3 regions of the Paenibacillus sp. EKM10P genome follow, and region 2 is predicted to be linked to each of the others. Evidence: riboswitches for the same ligand, from Rfam matches in the RefSeq annotation. Region 2 holds a riboswitch; each other region holds the start of a gene.
What was found. Region 2 has a riboswitch for glycine ahead of gcvT (glycine cleavage system aminomethyltransferase GcvT). Riboswitches for the same ligand answer to the same signal wherever they lie in the genome.
Positions count from the first base shown of each region.

Region 1: linked by a shared signal. The riboswitch ahead of sdaAB (L-serine ammonia-lyase, iron-sulfur-dependent subunit beta) and the one ahead of gcvT (glycine cleavage system aminomethyltransferase GcvT) in region 2 are both predicted to bind glycine.
Region 3: linked by a shared signal. The riboswitch ahead of HFE01_RS21595 (alanine/glycine:cation symporter family protein) and the one ahead of gcvT (glycine cleavage system aminomethyltransferase GcvT) in region 2 are both predicted to bind glycine.

Region 1 is NZ_JAALET010000017.1:15,421-18,700, reverse strand. It holds gene HFE01_RS24040 (DUF6359 domain-containing protein) at 1-1,322, opposite strand, end outside; glycine riboswitch at 1,537-1,651, shown strand; gene sdaAB (L-serine ammonia-lyase, iron-sulfur-dependent subunit beta) at 1,863-2,552, shown strand; gene sdaAA (L-serine ammonia-lyase, iron-sulfur-dependent, subunit alpha) at 2,542-3,280, shown strand, end outside.
Region 2 is NZ_JAALET010000008.1:89,716-92,995, reverse strand. It holds gene HFE01_RS18200 (PTS mannitol transporter subunit IIBC) at 1-107, opposite strand, end outside; gene gcvH (glycine cleavage system protein GcvH) at 526-924, opposite strand; glycine riboswitch at 1,333-1,406, shown strand; glycine riboswitch at 1,420-1,516, shown strand; gene gcvT (glycine cleavage system aminomethyltransferase GcvT) at 1,596-2,696, shown strand; gene gcvPA (aminomethyl-transferring glycine dehydrogenase subunit GcvPA) at 2,820-3,280, shown strand, end outside.
Region 3 is NZ_JAALET010000012.1:76,556-79,835, forward strand. It holds gene HFE01_RS21595 (alanine/glycine:cation symporter family protein) at 1-1,276, opposite strand, end outside; glycine riboswitch at 1,434-1,528, opposite strand; glycine riboswitch at 1,540-1,624, opposite strand; gene HFE01_RS21600 (glycoside hydrolase family 1 protein) at 1,793-3,250, opposite strand.

The sequences.
Region 1 (3,280 bases), on a different contig from region 2:
CGCGCATATTTCGGAGTAGCATCTTCTACAGGGGAAGAATCACCGATAAATGCTGCCTTGCCTTGACCCACCTTGGAGATCGCAGCATAAGGACCTTCCGCACGGCCTCCGCCGTTATAGACTCCTTGGTCTACTGCATTGCCCCATTTTTTTGTACCTGTCGGGATATAGGCAATTCCTTTGGCTTTGGTAGGATCAATAATAGCCAGCGTAGATCCCGCATGCATGGCAATCGAGCGTACACCCTTGGTAATGCCGAAGGATTGATCTGCGGCTACGATGTCCGTAGCATTTACATCGCCAAGCGCATTGTAACGGAAACGAACACCAAAGTTGGTCGCCAGCCAATCGGAGCTTGTTAATCCTTGCATCGCCGGTGATGCAGCTTCTTCTGCAGTCATGCCTTTGGCCGGATTAGTATAGGCTCCACGACGGTAGCCATTCATAACCTCGGAGGAATCCCAACGGTTTTTGTTACGGTCGGCATTATAATGGTCGGAGATGAAGAAGACACTTCCCCCGTTATTCACATATTGCAGCAGGGCAGCCTGCTCGGATGCCTTAAAGGCCACATTCGCTTCACCGATGATGAACACATCATATTGGCGCAGCTTATCATAGGTTATGGCCTGTTCTCCATAAGTAAAAGGAATAGGGCGGTTCAATTGATTCACAGTAAAGCCTACATTACGTAATCCATTGGCAAAGTCGGAGAAGGCGCCTTCAATGACCCAATCTGCTGCACCAGCCGTCTGTGCGTGCGTATTATCGAACAGCACCTTTTTGCCTTTTCCATCCGGCAGTGTAGTACCGGGTTGACCCGGGTTGCCAGGTTCAGGTTCGCCAGGTTCACCTGGTTCCCCCGGCTCGCTTCCACTCACCAGTTCCACAGCGCTTGGACTTTTTACTCCACCAAAATTATTGTAGGCACCAAGCGTACCTGTCACACGAATTTTGCTGCCGACCAGTTCAGGATGACCTGTTAACCCAAATTGCCCTCTGTACGCAGATGTCAGCTGCACATCCAATAGATTAGACGTGCTACGTTCATTGGCCTGGTCGGCAATCAGTACGTTAAAATCATTCGCAAACGGAGCAGAAAAATTAGCTGTTTTCGATCCGGTAGCATGTCCGACGATGTAGCCTTCCACCGTCACTGTACCTCCACTGCCTTGGCGCTGAAGTGCTTCGTCTACTGTCAATGCTCCCTCTGCCTTGACCTGACCGAATGGAACGAGGATCCCAATCAACAGCGATACGATCGCTGCTAGATGCAGCACCCCTTTCAAGCGTGAACCTGTGAACCGCAAGCCTTTTACCATACGTCAATATCCCTCCTATAATTCCATAAATGTACTTGTCCTCTATCAGATTAGCTGTCAATCTTCTAATTCCTTCCTGATTTCATCCATAATTATGTAAATTTTAATCTTTTTTATCGGAAACTCGCCTGTTTATGTAAAAATTGAAACCTGCGATTGACACCGAGCACGGCATACATTACGCTAAGAAAGATATGTAGAACGGTATACGCGAATGAAGATGACGGGAGAGTCTGTCCAGGGGCTTACACGCTGGCGGCACCGAAGGAGCAAGACGTCAGCACCCGGCTGGCGGATAATCTCTCAGGTCCATGTATCGTCATCTGACGCAACTCTGGAGAGAGCGCAAGCCACCCAAGGGGTAAGGCGGTAAGGACACCGCACGAAACTCTCAGGTAACGAGGACAGAGATAAGGGAAACTTCCTTATCCTGTCCTTTTTTGCGCTCACATTGTACGTCAGCATTAGGAACCGTCATAGCTGCGCACAAACGCGGAAATACCATATACTATGGTACTAGAACATACAGGGGGCCACACCATGCGTTTCAAAGATGTATTTTCCATTATCGGTCCGGCCATGACCGGACCTTCCAGTTCACACACTGCAGGCGCGGTGCGGCTTGCACGCGTTGCCCGTCACTGGCTCGGGATGCAGCCGGACCGTGCCCGCATGACACTGTACGGCTCCTTCGCCGACACCTACAAAGGACACGGTACAGACCTAGCACTCATCGCAGGCCTGCTCAATTACGATACAGACGACCACCGAATTCCAGATGCCGAGCAATGGGCGGCGCAGGCTGGAATGGCCGTGGAGTTTGCCGTCAGCGGACTACCCGCGCCCCATCCAAATACCGTCCGTTTTGAACTGTGGAAGGGTGAGGATCAGCGCACACTGCTGGGCTCCTCCATCGGCGGCGGCAGCATCCATGTCCAGCAGCTCAACGAATTCCGAGTCAACCTGACCGGGGAGCTGGCTACGTTGGTGCTTCTTCACTCGGATAAGCCCGGCACATTAGGTGCGGTGACTTCAGCACTCGGCGCTGCCGACATTAACATTGCCTATATGCATGTGGATCGCAAAGGCCGAGATGGAGAAGCACTTACCGCCATCGAAACGGACAGTCCTCCTACGGCTGAACTGATCGCAAAACTACGATCCTTACCACATATGTACGAAATTAAAATGATTAATTTGAAAAAAGGAGCTGAATCTGATGCGATTTAGCCATCTGCATGAAATCAGCGCCATATGCGCGGAGGAATCCACCACGATTGGCCGCCTGATGATTCAAGAGCAGGTACAAGAGACGAATACAACGGAAGAAGAAATCTTCCGCCAAATGTCTGATTATTATGAAGTCATGAAGGAGGCCGTTCATCGTGGTCAGACGCAAGACACCGTTTCCCGCAGTGGATTAACGGGCGGTGATGGCAAGCGTCTGGCCGAGTATCTGCGGGCAGGAGAAACCTGCTCCGGCGACGCCTCTGCACTCGCCATGGCTTATGCGCTCTCCGTGTCGGAGGTTAATGCGTCCATGGGGCGTATTGTGGCTACGCCCACTGCTGGCTCTTGTGGAGTCATCCCCGGTGTGTTCATTAGTGCGCAGGAGCGGTTCGGCTGGGATGATGAGCATATGGTGCACGGCTTGTTCGCAGCCGGAGCCATTGGCTACGTCATCGCCAACAATTCCTTCATTTCCGGCGCGGAGGGAGGCTGTCAGGCTGAGATTGGCTCAGCCATCGGGATGGCCGCTGGAGCTATGGTCGAGCTACGCGGCGGCACACCTGAGCAGGCCGTTCACGCCGTAGGCCTAGCGCTCAAGAACACGCTCGGTCTGATTTGCGACCCCGTCGCCGGACTCGTCGAGATTCCGTGCATCGTGCGCAACGGGCTGGGAGCCGTGACCGCACTTGCCGCAGCGGATATGGCTTTGGCGGGTGTGCGCAGCGCCA
Region 2 (3,280 bases):
AAGGCTCCCATATTCGGCATCACCATACCGCTGAGAAAACGGCCAAAACGTTGTACGGCGACACGAGCGCCACCGTTTGGACTGGACTTTGTGTCCACTGTGCTCATATTCATATCCTCCTTGTGAGTAAATAGCATCACTACCTTTTCTTAAAATTCATACTAAATGACAGCGCTATCTTCATCAACGAAATGAAAACGTACTTTCGTCATGAACGTTGATGACAACATTTAAATTTAAAATAACGTATTATACCTGCATAATTCTTCTTAATATGAACGATAACAATAGAAATTAGTCGAAAAAACAGTGCTGTAAATCTGCACCTTATGTAGAGGAGCTCACCTCTAAATCTAATAATCGACGTAATTACGCCTTCTAAAAGACAACAAAAAAATAGCCGCCATGTCAGATCATAGCGACTATTATATACACAAAACGAGCGGACTAACGATGCTTTTATTCAATTCAATATCCATATAAAAATTTAGAATAAAGCGCTAATATTCCATCTTATATTGCTCATTATTGTTCATCCGAAATCAACTGCTCGTACTGATCCGCAGACAGCAGCTTGCTCAGAGCTTCCTCGACATCATTGCCCATCTCTACTTCAATCATCCAACCCTTTTCATAGGGAGATTCATTCACCAGCTCAGGTGTGCTTTCCAGAGCTTCATTTACTTTCAATACGGTTCCCGCCACCGGAGCAAAAAGGTCGGATACGGTCTTCACCGATTCAATTGTACCAATCTCTGCCCCCTGTTCAATCGTTGCTCCCGCCCCAGGTAATTCCACAAAAACAATATCACCCAGTTGATGCTGTGCAAAGTCTGTAATGCCGATCCGCAACGTCCCGTCTGCTGTGCGCTGAACCCACTCATGTTCGTCTGTATACCAAAGTTCCCGTTTCACTTCACTCATCCTGCTTTCGCCTCACTTCCACATGAATAAAATGCTTTTAATCACCTGTATTAGACAGGTTAAGATTATGACAACATGAACACTCATGTCAATAATACTAACAAAAATACTTCATGTTATCTCATATAGCATAGAATATTAAAAAATGATAACTTGTAACAAACGCTTACATATCCTTATTTATACATTAAATGTTTTTTGGATTGTTTTATATGACATTTTTATTGACATTTTGAATGAATTTGCGTATTAATGGGTTATAGCAAATGCTTTTGGAAATACCCCGACAACTGCAAACGCGGATGAACGCGGAGGGAGAGACTACCCAAAAGATTCGCATAGCTGTTGTCGTTTCTGAGACAGTTGTGCACGCGAACTCGGATCAAGTTGTTACCTGCAAAACCGGGTAACCTACCGTTGATCCAAAAGGTAGCGCCGAAGGAGTAAACTTGCATTGCAGGTGAATCTCTCAGGCAAAAGGACCTCTGCCGGACGCATCTCTGGAGAGCATTCGCGATTAGAGCGGATCACCCAAGGGGAAACCTGGTTCACACCGGGGTAACTTTCTGGTATCAAGGACAGAGCTGAAAGAAGAGTATGGACTGCCGTCTATACGTTTCTTTCAGCCTGTCTTTTTTGTTTAGCCGATTACACTGGATAGGAGTGAAAAAATGTCTAATTTGCGAAGAACACCATTATTTTCGTCCTACGGGACGCAGCCCGGGGTTCGTTGTATTGACTTTGGCGGGTGGGAGCTTCCCGTTCAGTTTAGCGGCATCCAAAAAGAGCATGAGGCCGTCCGGCAACGCGCGGGTTTATTCGATGTCTCGCACATGGGCGAGTTTTTGGTTGAGGGCAAAGAAGCCGAGGCTTTTTTGCAATGGGTAACCACGAATGATGTCAGCCAGTTGGAACCGGGCCAGGCACAATATTCACTCCTGTGTTACCCCGATGGAGGCGTAGTGGATGACTTGCTTGTATACTGCAAAGGACCAGAGCGCTACATGCTCGTTGTGAATGCCTCCAACATCGACAAAGATTGGGATTGGCTCATGCGCCACGTACCTGCATCGGTTCATCTGGAGAATGTGTCTGATGCGATCGCATTGCTGGCATTACAAGGACCGGAAGCAGCACATATTGCCGCAGCCGTGACAGATGCAGATATTACGAATCTGGCATCTTTCCGATTCCATGAGAACGTGCAATTGTTCGGAGCAAAAGCACTCGTCTCCCGAACCGGATATACCGGGGAAGACGGTTTTGAATTTTATATACCTGCTGAGGAAGCACCCGCCGTGTGGAATGGTTTGCTTCGTTGCGGTGAATCGTATGGGCTAATTCCCGCTGGGCTTGGTGCTCGCGATACACTGCGGTTTGAGGCACGGCTGCCGCTGTACGGACAAGAGTTATCTGCCACCATTTCACCGCTTGAGGCTGGTTTAGGTTTCTTCGTCAAGCTGAATAAAGGAGATTTTATCGGCAGAGAAGCACTGCAACACCAGAAAGAACAAGGAATTCCTCGCAAGTTGATCGGGCTGGAAATGATTGACCGCGGTATCCCGCGCGCTCATTATCCAGTCTTCGCGGAAGGCCAACACATTGGTGAGGTCACAACGGGGACTCAATCGCCCACCTTGAAGCGTAATTTGGGGCTAGCCCTGGTGGACAGTCGTTTTAGCACCCTATCTACACCGTTAGAGGTCGAAATTCGAGGTAAACGCCTGCGTGCGGAAGTGGTCCCAGCCCCCTTTTATAAACGGTCACGCTGATCTTAATCCTCTTCACTCTAAAAAAGCGATCATGTCAGATACGAAATTCTGGATTTTCCAACTACGATTATGTATTAGCTAATTTACTATCTAAATTTTGCTTTTCGAAAGGAGCCAGAACTTATGAAGCAGCATCGCTATCTCCCCATGACCGAACAAGATCAAACCGAAATGCTGCGTGTGGTGGGCGTATCATCCATTGATGATTTATTCAGTGACATTCCAGAGGCAATTCGATACCAAGGGGAACTCCCTCTTTCCTCTCGGCTCGACGAAAGAGCCCTAACTCGCCACATGGCCGAGCTGGCCGGGCACAATGCCAATACAGATACACATGCCAGCTTTCTTGGTGCAGGTATTTATGATCATCATATTCCGTCCGTCATTCAGCACATCACCTCACGTTCCGAATTTTACACAGCCTACACCCCCTATCAGCCGGAAGTAAGCCAGGGCGAGCTGCAAGCCATTTTTGAATTTCAGTCGTATATTTGCGAATTGACAGGCATGGCAGTAGCTAATGCCAGTATGTACGATGGAGCGACAGCTCTGGCGGAAGCGGGCTCACTGGCCGCCGCAGCCAC
Region 3 (3,280 bases), on a different contig from region 2:
GCAGTGCAATCAGGTTCGGAAAAGCCATCATGGCGTTAAAAATATCTGCCAGCAGCCAAATCGCATCCAGTTTAATGAACGCGCCCCCGCCAACCAGTACAATGAACAAATAACGATAAGGCTTGATCCACTTAACCCCAAGCAAGTATTCAACACAGCGTTCCCCGTAATAGTTCCAGCCGAGCATGGTGGTGAATGCGAACATAATCAGGATGATGGTGAGCAGCTCTGCTCCCAGCGGAAATGCACTGGAAAAGGCTTGCTGAGTCATCAAGCCTGCATCGGTAGGCCCGCTCCACACCCCGCTAACCAGTAACGTCAACCCGGTCATCACACAAATAACCATCGTATCAATAAATACGCCTGTCATGGAAATCAGCCCTTGTTCCGCAGGCCATTTGGTTTTGGCAGCTGCGGCTGCAATCGGTGCGCTCCCCAATCCAGCTTCGTTGGCAAAAATACCTCTGGCTACCCCACTGCGCATGGCCAGCATAATCGTAGCTCCTGCAAATCCGCCGGTTGCCGATGTAGTTGAAAATGCCGAATGAAGCACAAGCGCAATTGCGGCAGGAAGTTGGTCAGCAAATCGAATCAGTACAATGATACAAATTAATACATACAGGCCTGTTTTAAAAGGAACGACCTTCGTCGATACCTTGGCAATGCTTTTGAGTCCACCAATGGTCACAAGACCTGTAAGGACAGCAATTGTCAGCGCCGTTACAATCGGCGGAACGCCAAAACTGTTTTCAGTCGAAGATACAATCGCCTTGACCTGAGGGAATGTTCCAATTCCGAACAACGCTACCAGCATCCCTGAAAAAGCAAACAGCATCGCCAACGGTTTAAAACGGCGTCCCAGGCCTTTTTCAATATAATACATCGGGCCGCCGGAAAATTGTCCATTCCGATCCTTCACCCGGTATTTTACCGCAAGTACACCTTCCGCATATTTCGTCGCCATCCCAAAGAAGGCTGCAACGACCATCCAGAACAAGGCACCCGGCCCGCCCAGCTTAATGGCCGTCGCTACACCGACAATACTTCCTGTACCGACGGTAGCCGCCAATGCTGTACTCAAAGCCGCAAAACTACTTACATCCCCGCTACCTTCATTCGGGGCCTTACCGATGAGCTTGATCGCCAGGGGCAGGCGGAATACCTGCAACATTTTTAGACGTATGGTCAGCCATAACCCCGTTCCCATAACAAGGATGATGAGAGGCGCCCCCCATATCCAACTACTAATCGTTTCTAACACATGTACCAAATTCATTTCAACCCGCTCCTCCAGCATAGTAGAAAACAAAAAAGAGTCAAATCTGTTGATTCGACTCCTGGAGAGGTTAAAGGCACGAAAAAATACAACCATCTTGTGCAGGATTTCACCTCTAAAAGCTTATAAAAGCCTAGGGCTATCCCTGTCACAGGTTATTCGCGTCTCTGTCCTTTTGCCTGAGAGTTTAAGCAGATGTGATCTGCGGTGCACCTTCGGCGCCCAATTAAGGGTCTCTCCAGAGTTCTGTCCGTTTACGGTCCCTGCTCGTTGCTGTAAATCAGCCTAAGCACCTGAGAGTTTTGCCCCTTCGGTTGGAACTTTCATTCCATCTCCCGCAAACATCAACCAGACATATGAAATTTTTATTCATTATACAGAAAAATTTCAGCTTATTACAAGTGAAAAATTTGTGAAGCCCTCTGAAAGAATCAATAGAGTGTCTATACAAAAAGCGGGTACAGCAGATTGCATCCTGAGGATTTTCTCTGCTGTACCCGCCAAAACGATATGGAATTACAATTCTTCACCGTTGGTTGCTATCACATTTTTATACCAGTTAAATGAGTCCTTTTTGGAGCGTTGAAGCGTTCCGTTACCGTCATCATCCAGATCAACGTAAATAAATCCGTAGCGCTTGGACATTTCGGACGTAGACATGCTCACAAGGTCGATAGGTCCCCAGCTGGTGTAACCAATCAGATCAACACCGTCAGCAATCGCTTCCTTCATTTGGGCAATATGCTGACGCAAGTAATCAATGCGATACGTGTCATGCACAGAGCCGTCTTCTTCTACCTTATCATACGCACCCAGGCCATTTTCCACGATGAACAGTGGCTTTTGATAGCGATCATAAAACGTATTCAGTGTAACACGCAAACCGATCGGATCGATCTGCCATCCCCAGTCGGAAGACTGCAGATACGGATTTTTCACACCGCCTATCAGGTTCCCTGCTGCCTTTTCGCCTTCTGGCCCTGCCGATACGGTCAAGGTCATATAGTAACTAAATGAGATAAAATCGACCGTGTTATTTTTCAAAATTTCGGCATCGCCGGGTTCTGTCTGGATCACAATATTATTTTCTTCAAAATAGCGGTTCATATAGTTGGGATATTCCCCACGAGCATGCACATCCGTAAAGAACAGGTTCATTTGATTTTCATGCTGTGCTTTCAGGATATCTTCTGGGTTACACGTATGTGGGTAGCTTTCAATGCGGGCCAGCATACAGCCGATCTGAGCACCCGGAATGATCTCATGTCCCCGTTTGGTCGCCAATGCACTTGCTACAAATTGATGGTGCAATGCTTGATATATCGCTTGTTGCTTGTTTTCTACACGGTCAATAACCACACCTCCGCCTGTAAACGGGCTCATAGTCATGACATTAATTTCGTTAAAGGGCAGCCAGTATTTTACTTTATCCTTATAGCGTGTAAATACCGTTTCGGCATATTTTACGTAATGATCCACGACTTCGCGTCCCAACCAGCCATTATACTTCTGTGTCAGACCTAGCGGTGTTTCATAATGCGACAGTGTTACCAAAGGCTCAATACCATACTTGCGCAGCTCATCGAATACATTGTCGTAGAATTGCAATCCCGCTTCATTCGGCTCGGCATCATATCCATTCGGGAAAATCCGCGACCAGTGGATGGACATCCGGAATACTTTAAAGCCCATTTCTGCAAACAAGGCAATATCTTCTTTGTAGTGGTGGTAAAAGTCCACACCTTCACGCTTTGGAAAACGGGCGTTTACCTTCCCTGCCAAGATGTCCTCCAGTCGTTCGGACGAAATTTCTATAGCATGATCGTTCTTACGTTCTGATTTAGGTACATAGGCTATCATGTCTGCGCTGGACAGACCTTTTCCATCTACGTCAAAAGCACCTTCCAATTGGTTGGCTGCAGTTGCCCCGCCCCAGAGGAAGTTTTTCGGGAATCCTTTTAGCGTCTTCGTCATGGTATGAAAACCTCTTTCCTTAATTTAATG